One region of the Exiguobacterium sp. 9-2 genome, then DNA from elsewhere that is predicted to be linked to it. Evidence: riboswitches for the same ligand, from Rfam matches in the RefSeq annotation. Region 1 holds a riboswitch; each other region holds the start of a gene.
The links. A riboswitch is a leader RNA that binds a small molecule or an ion and turns the genes downstream of it on or off. The one in region 1 is predicted to bind S-adenosylmethionine.
Positions count from the first base shown of each region.

Region 2: linked by a shared signal. The riboswitch ahead of VJ374_RS14405 (alpha/beta hydrolase) and the one ahead of VJ374_RS15560 (LLM class flavin-dependent oxidoreductase) in region 1 are both predicted to bind S-adenosylmethionine.
Region 3: linked by a shared signal. The riboswitch ahead of VJ374_RS14940 (Na+/H+ antiporter NhaC family protein) and the one ahead of VJ374_RS15560 (LLM class flavin-dependent oxidoreductase) in region 1 are both predicted to bind S-adenosylmethionine.
Region 4: linked by a shared signal. The riboswitch ahead of VJ374_RS12570 (methionine ABC transporter ATP-binding protein) and the one ahead of VJ374_RS15560 (LLM class flavin-dependent oxidoreductase) in region 1 are both predicted to bind S-adenosylmethionine.

Region 1 is NZ_CP142850.1:2,980,176-2,983,383, reverse strand. Features, by position in the region: gene VJ374_RS15570 (DUF817 domain-containing protein) at 1-762, shown strand, start outside; gene VJ374_RS15565 (DUF975 family protein) at 956-1,594, shown strand; SAM riboswitch class I at 1,704-1,806, shown strand; gene VJ374_RS15560 (LLM class flavin-dependent oxidoreductase) at 1,881-2,939, shown strand; gene VJ374_RS15555 (ATP-grasp domain-containing protein) at 2,936-3,208, shown strand, end outside.
Region 2 is NZ_CP142850.1:2,765,519-2,768,726, reverse strand. Features, by position in the region: gene VJ374_RS14410 (thymidine kinase) at 1-494, shown strand, start outside; gene VJ374_RS14405 (alpha/beta hydrolase) at 578-1,336, opposite strand; SAM riboswitch class I at 1,404-1,505, opposite strand; SAM riboswitch class I at 1,755-1,858, shown strand; gene VJ374_RS14400 (methionine ABC transporter ATP-binding protein) at 1,945-2,973, shown strand; gene VJ374_RS14395 (methionine ABC transporter permease) at 2,963-3,208, shown strand, end outside.
Region 3 is NZ_CP142850.1:2,850,764-2,853,971, reverse strand. Features, by position in the region: gene VJ374_RS14945 (hypothetical protein) at 159-362, shown strand; gene VJ374_RS14940 (Na+/H+ antiporter NhaC family protein) at 402-1,712, opposite strand; SAM riboswitch class I at 1,796-1,902, opposite strand; partial or broken gene VJ374_RS14935 (metal ABC transporter solute-binding protein, Zn/Mn family) at 1,972-2,985, opposite strand; gene VJ374_RS14930 (alpha/beta hydrolase) at 3,172-3,208, shown strand, end outside.
Region 4 is NZ_CP142850.1:2,393,035-2,396,242, forward strand. Features, by position in the region: gene VJ374_RS12565 (methionine ABC transporter permease) at 1-429, opposite strand, end outside; gene VJ374_RS12570 (methionine ABC transporter ATP-binding protein) at 426-1,448, opposite strand; SAM riboswitch class I at 1,527-1,631, opposite strand; gene VJ374_RS12575 (bifunctional cystathionine gamma-lyase/homocysteine desulfhydrase) at 1,689-2,855, opposite strand; gene VJ374_RS12580 (PLP-dependent cysteine synthase family protein) at 2,848-3,208, opposite strand, start outside.

The sequences.
Region 1 (3,208 bases):
CGTTTTACATACATAGAAGCCGTCTGTTGCGTCTTTCCCGTCATGATTTTCGCAGCGCTTGCTCTTTCACGTTATCTTCCTGCTGAACCGGTCGCTCGATACGATCTCCTGTTGCTATGGTGTCTTCTCGTCCAAATCGTCTTACTTGTCACGCGTTATGAAACGCTGGAAGAGTTCAAACTGATCTTACTCTTTCACGTGATTGGTCTAGCACTTGAACTGTTCAAAGTGAACGTTGGGTCTTGGAGTTATCCGGAACAGGCTCTAACGAAAGTGGCTGGTGTTCCTTTGTATGCAGGATTCATGTATGCAAGTGTCGCAAGTTATGTCTGTCAAGCGTTCCGAAGATTTCATTTACGCTTCACAGCATTTCCACCACCTTGGCTTGCGATCAGCGTAGGCAGTCTCGTCTATCTCAACTTCTTCACACACCACTGGATCTTCGATGCACGCTGGCTATTGATGGTCCTTGTCGTCCTTGTCTTCTATAAGTCATGGGTTCATTTTACGATCGAGCAGACGATCTACCGGATGCCGCTCGTCCTGTCTTTTTTACTGATCGCGTTCTTTATTTGGATCGCTGAGAATATCGTGACGTTCTTTAAAGGGTGGGTCTATCCACATCAGGAAAGAGGATGGGAAGTCGTTGATCTCGGAAAGTTGTCTTCTTGGTTCCTGCTTGTGATCATCACGGTCCTGATCGTCATCGTCGCGAAATACAAGCAACGGGATCCGGCTGTGGAGATATATCAGCGTACATAGATAAAAAACATGACATTTCGTTTGTGATGGAGCGCTTCGATGTTCAACGTTCGTTCTAACATGTGGACGACAACTTGAGCGTGTTTGGCTCAACCAGTGACGAGACGGGAAATTATTGAAAAAAGAGTGAAACATTAGAAGTTTTAAGCCGTAGAGTAAGGTGAGAACTTATTTTTCAAGGAGGACCTTACTCATGTCATCTCAATTAAAAAAAGCAGCGAAGGAGTCGCTCAGCGGTCGTTGGGGATTTGCAGTCCTAGCTTTTCTGCTGTTTAGTATTATTCAGGGTGTTCCTAATTTATTTGGATCGGATATCGATGAGCCGTCTAGTAGTATAGATCTCGTTGTATCATTGGTGTCGATTTTATTGATTCCAGTAGGAGTCGGTTGGACATGGATTGCCATGTCGATTGCTCGTGGCGAAGAAACGAAAGTGACGGATTTGTTTGAGCCATATGGTATGTTCCTGAAAGTGGTGGGGCTGGCCATTGTTCAGTTCATCTTTATCGCGCTCTGGACGTTACTCTTAATCATCCCTGGTATCATCAAGTCATTCTCTTACTTGTTGACGTACTACATCCTTCGGGATGAGCCGTCAATCGGTATTCTCGAGGCAATTACACGCTCACGGCAACTCATGGATGGACACAAGATGGAAGCATTCTTGCTCTTCTTATCGTTTATCGGTTGGGCGTTGCTTGTCATCGTTACGCTTGGTCTTGCTGTCCTATGGGTCGGACCATACTTCAGTGTCACGCTTGCCAAATTCTACGATCGTATTCGTGGGGAGCAGGCGCCAGAGCAGACATCAGATTTCGTCGCACCATACTAATTCCGAATCCCGACACTACGTCGGGATTTTTCTTTGGAATAAATCCGATAGGAAAAGACGGTTTAATGGTTGCTTTAGTTCAATGAATTCTGTACGATGAATGCAACACATCTTATCTAGAGAAGTCGAGGGACTGGCCCGAAGACACTTCAGCAACCCCGCTATGGCGGAAGGTGCTACTTCCAGGAAGGAATACCTTCTGAAGATAAGAGCGGACAGGACAAGATACCGTCGCTCTTTTCGAACTTCGAAAAGAGCGTTTTTTTATGATAAGGGGGACGATGGAGTGGAGTATGGTTTTTGGTTACCGATTTTTGGGGGATGGCTACGTAACGTCGAGGATGAACAGATGCCAGCAACATTCGATTATGCGAAACAAGTCGCACAAACAGCTGAACGCATCGGCTTCTCGACGACGTTGATTGCGGAATTGAACTTGAACGATATCAAAGGCATCAAGGAACCGAGTCTTGAGGCATGGACAACGGCAGCGGCGATTGCTGCAACAACAGAACGCCTTGAGATCATGACAGCGGTTCGTCCCGGGTTCCATAATCCAGCGACGACGGCGAAGATGGCGGCAAACATCGATCAGTTGAGTGGAGGGCGATTTACGCTCAATGTCGTCTCAGCCTGGTGGGCAGAAGAAGCAAAACAATACAACGGTATTTTTACTGCACATGATGAGCGCTATGCCCGGACGGAAGAGTTCGTCACGGTCATGAAAGGACTATGGGCAGATGCGTCACCGTACAGCTTCTTCGGTAATCACTACACGATCGAACAGGCAGAACTCCATCCGAAACCCGTCCAGCGTCCGGGGATTAAGCTCTACGCTGGTGGAGAGAGTGAAGCCGGAAAACGGACGATCGTCGAACATTGTGATGCCTACGTCATGCATGGAGGCACTGTTGAAGAAGTAGCTCATAAAATCAATGATATGAAAGTACGCCGGGAAGCGACGGAACACGCACCGCTTGAGAGCTTCGGTCTTGCTGCCTACATCATTTGTCGGGATACGGAAGAAGAAGCGCTTCTTGAGTGGCAACGCATCACGGACGTTAAGGAAGACAGCGCCGGTTATGCCGGTTATCAAGATTTCATCAGTAAATCACAACTCGAACAACAGGTCGAACGAAATGATTATTCCGTCTCGAACCGTGGTCTGCGACCGAACTTGATCGGAACACCAGAACAGATTGCCGAACGGATTCTAGCGTTCGAAGCCGTTGGTGTCACGTTGCTCTTGTTACAATTCTCACCACAACTCGAAGAAATGGAACGCTTTGCCCGTGACGTAATGCCACTGGTCGAAGCGAAACGAAAGGTAGGTCAACAATCATGACAAAAATTCATATTCTCCACGAAAACCAAGAATGGACGGATCATCTCATCAAACGTCTCGAAGAACTCAAGTTGCCGTACGAGCAGTGGCACTTGAATGAAGGAATCGTACCGTTAGATGAACTGCCGCCAGAAGGTGTCTTTTACAGTCGTATGAGTGCGTCTTCGCATACGCGGGGGCATCGTTATGCGCCAGAGTTGACGGAAGGGGTCCTCGCTTGGTTAGAAGAGCATGACCGCACTGTCTTTAACGGAACGCGTGCGCTCCGT
Region 2 (3,208 bases), 210 kb from region 1:
TATTCAAGCCGGCAATCGATGACCGGTACCATGAAGAGCATGTCGTCTCTCACATCGGAAATTCCGTCGTGGCGATTCCAATGGCGACGAGTCGTGATCTCTATGCAGCAGTAGCGGAAGAAACACAAATTGTCGGAATTGATGAAGTTCAATTCTTTGATGATGAGATCGTTCAAGTCATCGAAGCACTTGCGCAAGACGGAAAACGCGTCATTTGTGCAGGACTCGATCAGGATTTCCGGGCAGAGCCATTTGGCAAGATGCCGGAATTACTGGCGCGCGCAGAATTTGTGACGAAACTTCAGGCGATCTGTCTCTCATGTGGCGATCCGGCTTCCCGTACACAACGTTTGATTGATGGAAAACCAGCGAACTATGATGATCCGATCATTTTAGTCGGCGCTTCAGAATCGTATGAGCCACGGTGTCGCCACTGCCATGAAGTGCCAGGAAAGCCGAAGCCGCTCCAAACGATGCAACACCAAAAAGGATAAACAAAAAAGACGAACCGATGATGGTCGTCCTTTGATGTAACAGCTGTTCGCTTCTAAGTGAAGACGAATAGCTGTTTTTTTTATTATCCCGTTTCCTGTGAGAAACGGCTCGAGCGTTCGATGAAACGAATCGTCTCACGCACGATCAAATCCTGATCATGATCGAGGGTCGCGACGTGGTACGAGTTGAGGAGACAGTAGCTTCGTTTATCATTCGTCCCGATATGCTGATGCAGGTAATCCGAGCTCGACGGCGGAACGACGTGATCGGTCGCCGAGTAAAGAATCAATGTCGGTAGAAGGATCGATCCAAGGCGTCCTTTCGTCTCGTCCATCAAGCGGACGAGTTCGAATGCACAACGACTCGGAACGAGGTCATAGATGATTTCGAAAGCAGACCGTTTGATATCCGGTGCCCCTTCTGGTAAGTACTGTGGACCACCTTCAAACGACAGTGCTTCATAAGACGGAACGGAGAGAGCGGCATTGATCGTAATGATGCCTGAAAATGGAATCCCGTCAGCGGCGAGCGATAGTGCGAGCGTCGCGCCCATCGATTGACCGATGACGAAGACTTGATCGCATGTTTCTTGTAAACGTGCATAGCCGTCTTGCAGGCTCTGCTTCCAACATCGAGCAGTCGATTGTTCGAACTCACGGACGTTCGTCCCGTGACCACGCAAACGTGGAGCATAGACAGTGAATCCTTTAGCAGCAAATGCCTCACCGACGTCCCGAACACTTTGCGGGGTCGCATTAAAACCATGACAGATTAAAATGCCGATCGGTCCACCTTGAAGATAAAATGCTTCAGCACCAGTCAATACAGGATAGTTCATCATTACTATTTTTCCTCCATTCGTGAAAAAAACTCGTCAACGTCACTGCTTGGACGCCCACGAGTTTTTCACCGTATCATCCAAAGCCGCGCTTTGCTGGTCGGAGCACCTTACAGATTGCAGGTTGCCGTGAAGTCATAGAGCCAGGTCTCTCGTTCACTCTTGATAAATATCATATTGGAATTGTCGGATTAATCATTGAAACGATGGTAGCACGACCGAAAATGCCTTGTCAAATCGTTCTGGACGAATCGTGATTTATTCTTTCAGCTAACTCATAACTTATGACTCAATCGATATGCGCCAAATGGATTATTTTTGCAAAGTTGGTTGACTTTTAAAGGTTCGACCCGTAATGTAAAAATTAGTTTTACGACATAAGCAACAACGCAACAACACACATACGAATTTCATACCGCAATACTTATCCAGAGAGGTGGAGGGACTGGCCCTACGAAACCTCGGCAACAGACTCATTATGAGCACTGTGCCAATTCCATCAGACAGATGTCTGAGAGATGAGTGGAGTGGATTCTGCCATTGTGCGGATCCAGGTCTCTTCTTGTTTCTCAAGAAGGGACCTTTTTTGTTGAATGAAGGGGGAAAACGGAATGATTGCATTTCATCAAGTCAAAAAAACGTACGTCACGAAGGATCAGACGATCGCAGCACTCGACGGTGTCGACCTGACGATCGAGAAAGGCGAAATCTTCGGTGTCATCGGCTTTAGCGGTGCCGGGAAAAGTTCATTGCTCCGCTGCGTCAACCTGTTAGAACGACCGACGTCAGGAACAGTGACGGTCGACGGAGAAGATTTAACACAACTATCACCAAAAAAATTACGCCAAGCGAAACAGCGGATCGGGATGATCTTTCAACACTTCAATCTATTGAATGCAAACACGGTCTTTACGAACGTTGCGAAACCACTCGTTCTCGCAGGTGTCAAGAAAGACGAGATTCGTCGCCGGGTGACGGAATTACTCGAATTCGTCGATCTTGCGGACAAGGCGGATCATTACCCGGATCAATTATCCGGCGGACAAAAGCAACGTGTCGGCATCGCCCGGGCACTAGCGACGCAACCATCCGTGCTCTTATGTGACGAAGCGACGTCAGCACTCGATCCTCAGACGACACATCATATTCTCCAGTTATTAAAACGCATCAATGCGGAATACGGGATCACCATTCTCTTGATCACCCATGAGATGGGTGTCATCCGGGAGATTTGTGACCGGGTCGCCGTCATCGAAGCTGGGAAGCTGATCGAGTCAGGAACAGTCTTTGATGTCTTTTCAAATCCGCAGACCGAGACAGCGAAAAACTTCGTCCGCTCCGTCATGCATGATGAAATTCCGGCATCAATTCGTCAGTTGATCGAGTCACGGAATGCGCATCCGATCTATAAGATTCATTTTCTCGGACACCACACCGGACAACCACTCTTGTCGCAAGTCGCAAAACGCTTCGACGTCGATGTCAACATCCTGCACGGTAGCATCACGGAGTTACAGGAAACACCGTTCGGTACATTACTTGTTGAACTGATCGGTGAAACGATCGAAGTAAAACGGGCCTTACAGTACATCGATCAGGCACAGGTGACCGTCGAGGAGGTGCTTGCTGATGCTAGTTAACTACAGTGATATCTGGACAGCATTTTTGCAGACGATGACGATGGTGTCAGTGTCGTTATTATTTTCGACTTTGATCGGTTTACCACTCGGCATCCTGCTCGTCGTCACCCGGAAAGGGGCATTGCTCGAAAACGTCCCGCTGTTCACATTCTTCAACAGTATCGTCAATATCTTCCGTTCAATTCCGTTCATCATCTTACTTGTTGCGATCATCCCGTTGACACGGTTGATCGTC
Region 3 (3,208 bases), 130 kb from region 1:
TGTTACTCCTCCTCATAAAACGTAGTTTAGATTTGCTCGTTTAGTTTAGCACGAACGAACGAAACCGTCCGTTTCCATGCTCATGGAGGAATAGAATGGGTTAAAATAAAAGAGAATTCATCACATCTGACCGTATGTCAGAAAGAGGGGGAGAAAGGATGGCTCAAAAGAATAAAAAGCTATCAAAGGGAGCTTGGCTTAGTATTAGTGCCTTGTTGGTCACGCAAGCAGTTAGCCTATTTTTCAGTGCACGAAAATCAGGACGTAACCCGTGGGTATGGGGAGGCGCGGGACTCCTTCAGTTTCCACTTCCAGCAATCGCGTATTTGATTTTAGAACGACAAGCGAAGCAGAAAAAATAATGAAACAGGTCCGATCACCATGATCGGACCTGTCGTTGGTTAAGAAGAGATTTTTTCCTGTTGAGCAACTGATTTTTTCGGACGTGGGAAACCAAAGATGATGGCAATCGATCCACAGACGAAGAGCAGGAACGGATAGAACAGATACGGAATCAGTTCTGGTGAAGCTGTCTTCGTCAACTCTGCTGCGATCAGCAGTTGTGCCCCATACGGAATGATGCCTTGAATACCACAAGAGAAGATATCAAGAATACTCGCTGATTTCTTGCGGTCGATTTCATACGTATCAGCGATTTCAGCCGCGAGTGGTCCAGCGACGAGAATCGAGATCGTATTGTTCGCCGTTGCGAGGTTCGTCGCACTGACGAGTGCTGCCATACTGAATTCAGCACCGCGACGCTGTGAAATCTTGCGCGTCAACGTCTCTTTCAAGTAGGCGATTCCGCCATTGAACGTGATCAAACTGACGAGACCACCCATGAGGAGTGTCAAGATGGAAATCTCTGCCATGCCCATCATTCCTTCAGACATCGAAAGGACGAACCCACTTAAGCCAAAGCTACCGTCGATCATACCGATGATTCCAGTAAGCAATGTGCCACCGACGAGAACAAGAATGACATTGACACCAAATAGTGCAAGGACGATGACGGCGAGATACGGAATTAATTTGTAGAACTCGAATGCTTTAGCTGCTGCCGCATCGCCAGAACCAGAAACGAACGCGAGTAAGATGACCGTTAAGACGGCAGCCGGGAGAACGATCATGAAGTTCGTCCGGAATTTATCGCGCATGTTCGTTTTTTGTGTCCGAACGGCAGCGATTGTCGTATCCGAGATGAACGACAAGTTATCACCGAACATCGAACCACCAACGACTGACGCTGCTGCGATCGCAACGTTGATACCTGTTGCTTCATGAATACCGAAGGCAATCGGTGCGAGAGCGGCAATCGTTCCTGTCGAGGTACCCATTGCCATCGAGATGAATGCTGCGATAACAAATATCCCACTCATCAGGAGTGAAGGAGGTAAGAACGTCAAAGCAGCATTGACAGTTGCTTCAATTGCGCCGATCGCTTCCGCTGTTCCAGAGAACGCACCGGCTAATAAGAAAATGAAGACCATGATCATGATATCAGGATTTCCGGCACCGGTTGCGATACGTTCGACCGTTTGATTGATCGATCCTTTCGTCATGATTGCAGCAAAGATCAACGCGATCAAAGCGGCGATCAGAATCGGAAATTTGTAAAAATCGTCATAGAAGATACCGGCTCCGATGAAGAGGACCAGGAATACGACGAGCGGAAGCAGTGCCCATTTGTTAGGCGTAATCGTTTCTTTCATTGTTGATACCTCATTTCTCAAAGATACAAAAAAAGACCCCTTCGCAAGAAAGAAGGAGGTCTTTATGAAATAAAAAGACGCTCTTCTTATCTCTCAAGCTTTCGCTTGCTGGATTTGGCACAGTACGAATCAAATCGTCGCCGCTGCCGAAACATCATTGGGCCAGTCCCTCCGTTTCTCGCGATAAAAAGAAGTCATTCAATTGTTGTAAAACACGTTTCTTACCGTACCGCATTGAGTAACGCGTGTCAACTGTACTTTACTGAAGTGCCTGTTCTAACGTCTGGACGTTTTCTTCCATCAATTTGAAATACGAGCTATTTTGTTGCGATTTCGTCACCGACTCGAGGTTATGGATCGTCACGGATTTAGCTCCGATTTCTTTTTGGATGACACGCGCAACCTTTGGTGAAACCGTTTCTTCGAACGCGACGTATTTCAAATCATGCATCCGCGCTCTTTTTCAAAAAGCAGCCAGTTGCTTTTGTGACGGTTCATCGGAAGGGGAAATTCCGGCGATTGGAAGCTGCGTGAAACCATATCGTTCGGCGAGGTAACCGTAAGCTGCATGTGTGACGAGAAGTTCTTTTTTTGATCCGTCAGCGACGGCTTGCTTGAACTCTTTATCGAGTGCGTCAGCTTGCTGATCGAACGCTTTCAAGTTTTTTTCGAATGTTGCTTTGTCTTTTGGTACTTCTTTTGATAAGGCGACTGTGATAGAACGTGCCATTGCTTTGGCGTTGACAGGATCAAGCCAGACGTGTGGATCGTATTTTCCATGATCGTGTTCTTCCTCTTCGTGAGCATGTTCATCAGTTGCGTGATCATCGTGCCCTGCTTCTTCGTGCGCATGCTCATCTTCTGTATGTCCCTCTTCTTCATGTGCGTGAAGCGTAGCATCCGATTCCAGCAAAGTGACATCCTTACTCGTCTCGACGAACCGGACGTCCGTGCCTTTTAGACTCTCTTGGATTTTTTTTGAATAGGGTTCAAGTGTCGTACCCGTCAAAAGGAAAAGGTCACCTTTGGCAATCTCAGTGAGTTGCTTTGACGTCGGTTCATAGGAGTGCGGATCTGCTCCAGGTGGGACGATCATCTTGACGTTGACTTGATTACCACCGATTTCACGGGCAATGGCAGCTGTTGCGAACGTCGATGTATAGATTTCCGTCTTTTTATCATCTGAAGTCGATGAATCGGTGTTTGATCCACAAGCTGCGAGGATACTTGCGCTCGCGAATGCGACCGTTAAAGCAGGAATGATTTTTTTCATTATATGTTACCTCCGTTATTAAAACGTAATTATTCCGATTTGGACTTTTTCACTATAGCGGAACGTTTGAGAAGCGTCAAGTACGAATACCGAGACGTTCGACTTCTTTTAAAACGGGGTAAAAGGATAAAAAAGTGAAGGAATTGGTACGTCTTTTGGAGGTGATCAAGTGAAACGTGAAACTGCATGCATGGCTATGGGGGGGGAGCTGCATTACTAACGA
Region 4 (3,208 bases), 590 kb from region 1:
GATTAAGACTTTGTAGATGATTTGGAACTTCGTCGCGCCCATCGATTCAGCTGCCTCGATGACACCTTTATCGACTTCGCGAAGTGCGAGTTCAACCATCCGACCGTAGAACGGTGCGGCTCCTAAAATCAGTGCCGGTAATGCTGCTGTTGGTCCGAGGAACGAACCGACGACTGCTTTCGTAAATGGAATCAATAAGATCAGTAAGATGATGAACGGAATCGAACGGAAGACGTTAACGATCAAGCTCAAGATCGAATAAAACGCCCGATTTTTGAACAACAATTCTTCATTTGTCGCAAACAATAATAAACCAATGATCAAACCGAGAACGAATGTCGAAAGACCAGCGACTGCCGTCATATAGATCGTACTGCCTGTCGCTTCCCACACCATGTCCCAGTCTAGGTTGTCAAAGAATGAAATCATCGGTGATCCACCTCCACTTCAACATCACTGGCTTGAAGCTTCGTGATGACCGCTTGTGTTGCTTCTGTTTCCCCGATTAACTGAATGAACAGCGTACCGAGCGCCCCTTCCTGTGATTGACCGACGTTTCCGCCGATGATATTGAACAGGACGGGTGAATCCTTCATGACTTCCGCGAGGATCGGACTTTCCGCCGTCGATCCGACGAATGTCAACTGAACGATTTTTCCGGTTGGGTAGCGTTCGCGGAGTTTCGCGAACGTCAACTCGTTTTCCGATGGCGACGTCAATTGTTTGACGAATTCCTTCGTCATCGCTTGCTTCGGATGACGGAAGACTTCTGCGACCGGTCCTTGTTCGACGATTTTACCGGCCTCCATGACGGCGACCCGGTGACAGATTTTTTGAATGACGTGCATCTCGTGTGTGATCAAGACGATCGTCAGTTTCAATTTTTCATTGATGTCGACGAGTAACTCAAGAATCGAGTCCGTTGTTTTCGGATCGAGTGCACTTGTTGCCTCGTCACATAAGAGAACGTCCGGGTTCGATGCCAGTGCCCGAGCGATACCGACACGTTGCTTTTGACCACCGGATAATTGCGACGGATAGGCTTTTTCGCGTCCATCCAAACCAACGAGTTGGATCAGTTCCGCGACCCGTTCCTTGCGGCGTGCCTTCGGAAAGCCACCAAGTTCGAGTGGGAACATGATGTTCTCTTCAACTGTTCGTGACCAAAGTAAGTTGAAGTGCTGGAAGACCATCGAGACATTCTTGCGGACGCCCCGTAATTCTCTAGGTTTCAGCGATGTCATTTCGACACCATCGATTTGGATCGAACCACTCGTCGGTGCCTCAAGCATATTCAGCAATCGGATCAAGGTCGATTTCCCTGCTCCGGAATAACCGATTATTCCAAAAATTTCACCGCGCTCGATTGTCAGATCGACATTCGCGACGGCTTCGACCGCTCCGCGCTTTGAGCGATAAATCTTTCCTACGTCTTGTAAACGAATCACAACTGTCCCTCCTAAAATAAAAAAAGTGCGCGCGTTTTAGAGCAAACGCGCGCACTTTTCAGTACACAAAACCATTTGCTCTCATCTCCCAGACTTTTGTCTGCTGGAATTAGCACCACTTCGGATCAGATCCGCGGTTGCCGGGTTTCATCGGGCCAGTCCCTCCACCACTCTCGATAAGAGTTTCGGTATTAAGTTTGTAGAATATATTCTGAATATTAGCAGGGGTTATTTTTGTTGTCAAACAGTTTTTTCAGAAACTTTTTCGAGGAACGTGAAAGCACGCGTTAAGTCTTCTTTCAAATCTTCCGCATCCTCAAGTCCAACTGAAATCCGGACGAGACCGTCCGTGATGCCGAGTTCTGCGCGACGTTCTGCTGGGATCGACGCGTGCGTCATCCGTGCCGGAACGGAAATCAGGCTCTCGACGGCACCAAGACTCTCAGCAAGTGTGAAGAAATGTGTCGCCTCGACGAGTTTTTCTGCGTTCGCTGCTGAACCGACATCAAAGCTGATCATCCCACCAAATCCAGTCGCTTGTTTCGCTTGGATGTCGTGACCAGGATGCGATGCAAGTCCTGGGTAGAAGATGTTCGAGACGATGTCTTGCGCTTGCAAGAACGCAACGAGATCATGGGCTGTCTCTTCGATCGCATCCATCCGGATACCGAGTGTACGAAGACCACGGACGAGCAAGAAGCTGTCTTGCGGTCCAAGCACGCCGCCTGTCGAGTTTTGGATGAAGTGCATCTCTTCGCCGAGCGCATCATCTTTGACGACGACAAGTCCAGCGACGACGTCCGAGTGTCCGCCGATGTATTTCGTCGCACTGTGCAAGACGATGTCTGCACCGAGCGCGAGTGGTTGTTGATGATATGGTGTCGCGAACGTGTTGTCGACGACGAGTTTAAGATCGTGACGTTTGGCGATCGTTGCGATCGCTGCGATGTCCGTTACTTTCAACAACGGGTTCGTCGGTGTTTCGACGTAGACGATCTTCGTGTTGTCTTGGATCGCTGCTTCCGTTGCTGCAAGGTCCGTCGTATCGACGAATGTCACTTGAATGTTGAACTTCGGTAAGACGCGTTGCATCAAGCGGAACGTACCACCGTAGACATCATCTGTCATGACGATGTGGTCGCCAGACTCAAGCAAGTGGAAGACGGCATGAATCGCTGCCATCCCAGAACCGAAGGCAAAACCACGTGCGCCGCCTTCAAGATCCGCAATCAATCGTTCGATGCTCGTCCGTGTCGGGTTCGCTGTCCGTGAGTATTCGTATCCGTCCTTAAGTTGACCGATTTTATCTTGCTTGTATGTGCTTGTTTGATAGATTGGTGGTGTAACGGCTCCTGTTGCCCGATCGACACCTGTTCCTCCATGAATCAATGCTGTCTTCTTACGCATGAGTTTCGTCCACCTTTTCAAAGATTTGTTGGCTTAAATAGCGTTCGGCACTGTCTGCGAAGACGGTGACGATCGTACTGCCGGGGTGACGCTTTGCGATATCAAGCGCAGCAACGAGCGCTGCCCCTGCTGAGCTACCGACGAGTAATCCTTCGCGAGCAGCGAGTGTATGAACCGCGTCAAATGCATCACGGTCAGAAATCGTATGAATCTCATCAACGAGTTCACGCGGAACGAGGCTTGGCCATTTCGCTGTACCGATACCTTCTGTCTTATGCGGACCGGCTGGACCACCGTTCAAGACGGAGCCTTCCGGTTCGACGATTGCTGCTTTTGTACCGAGACGTTGTTTT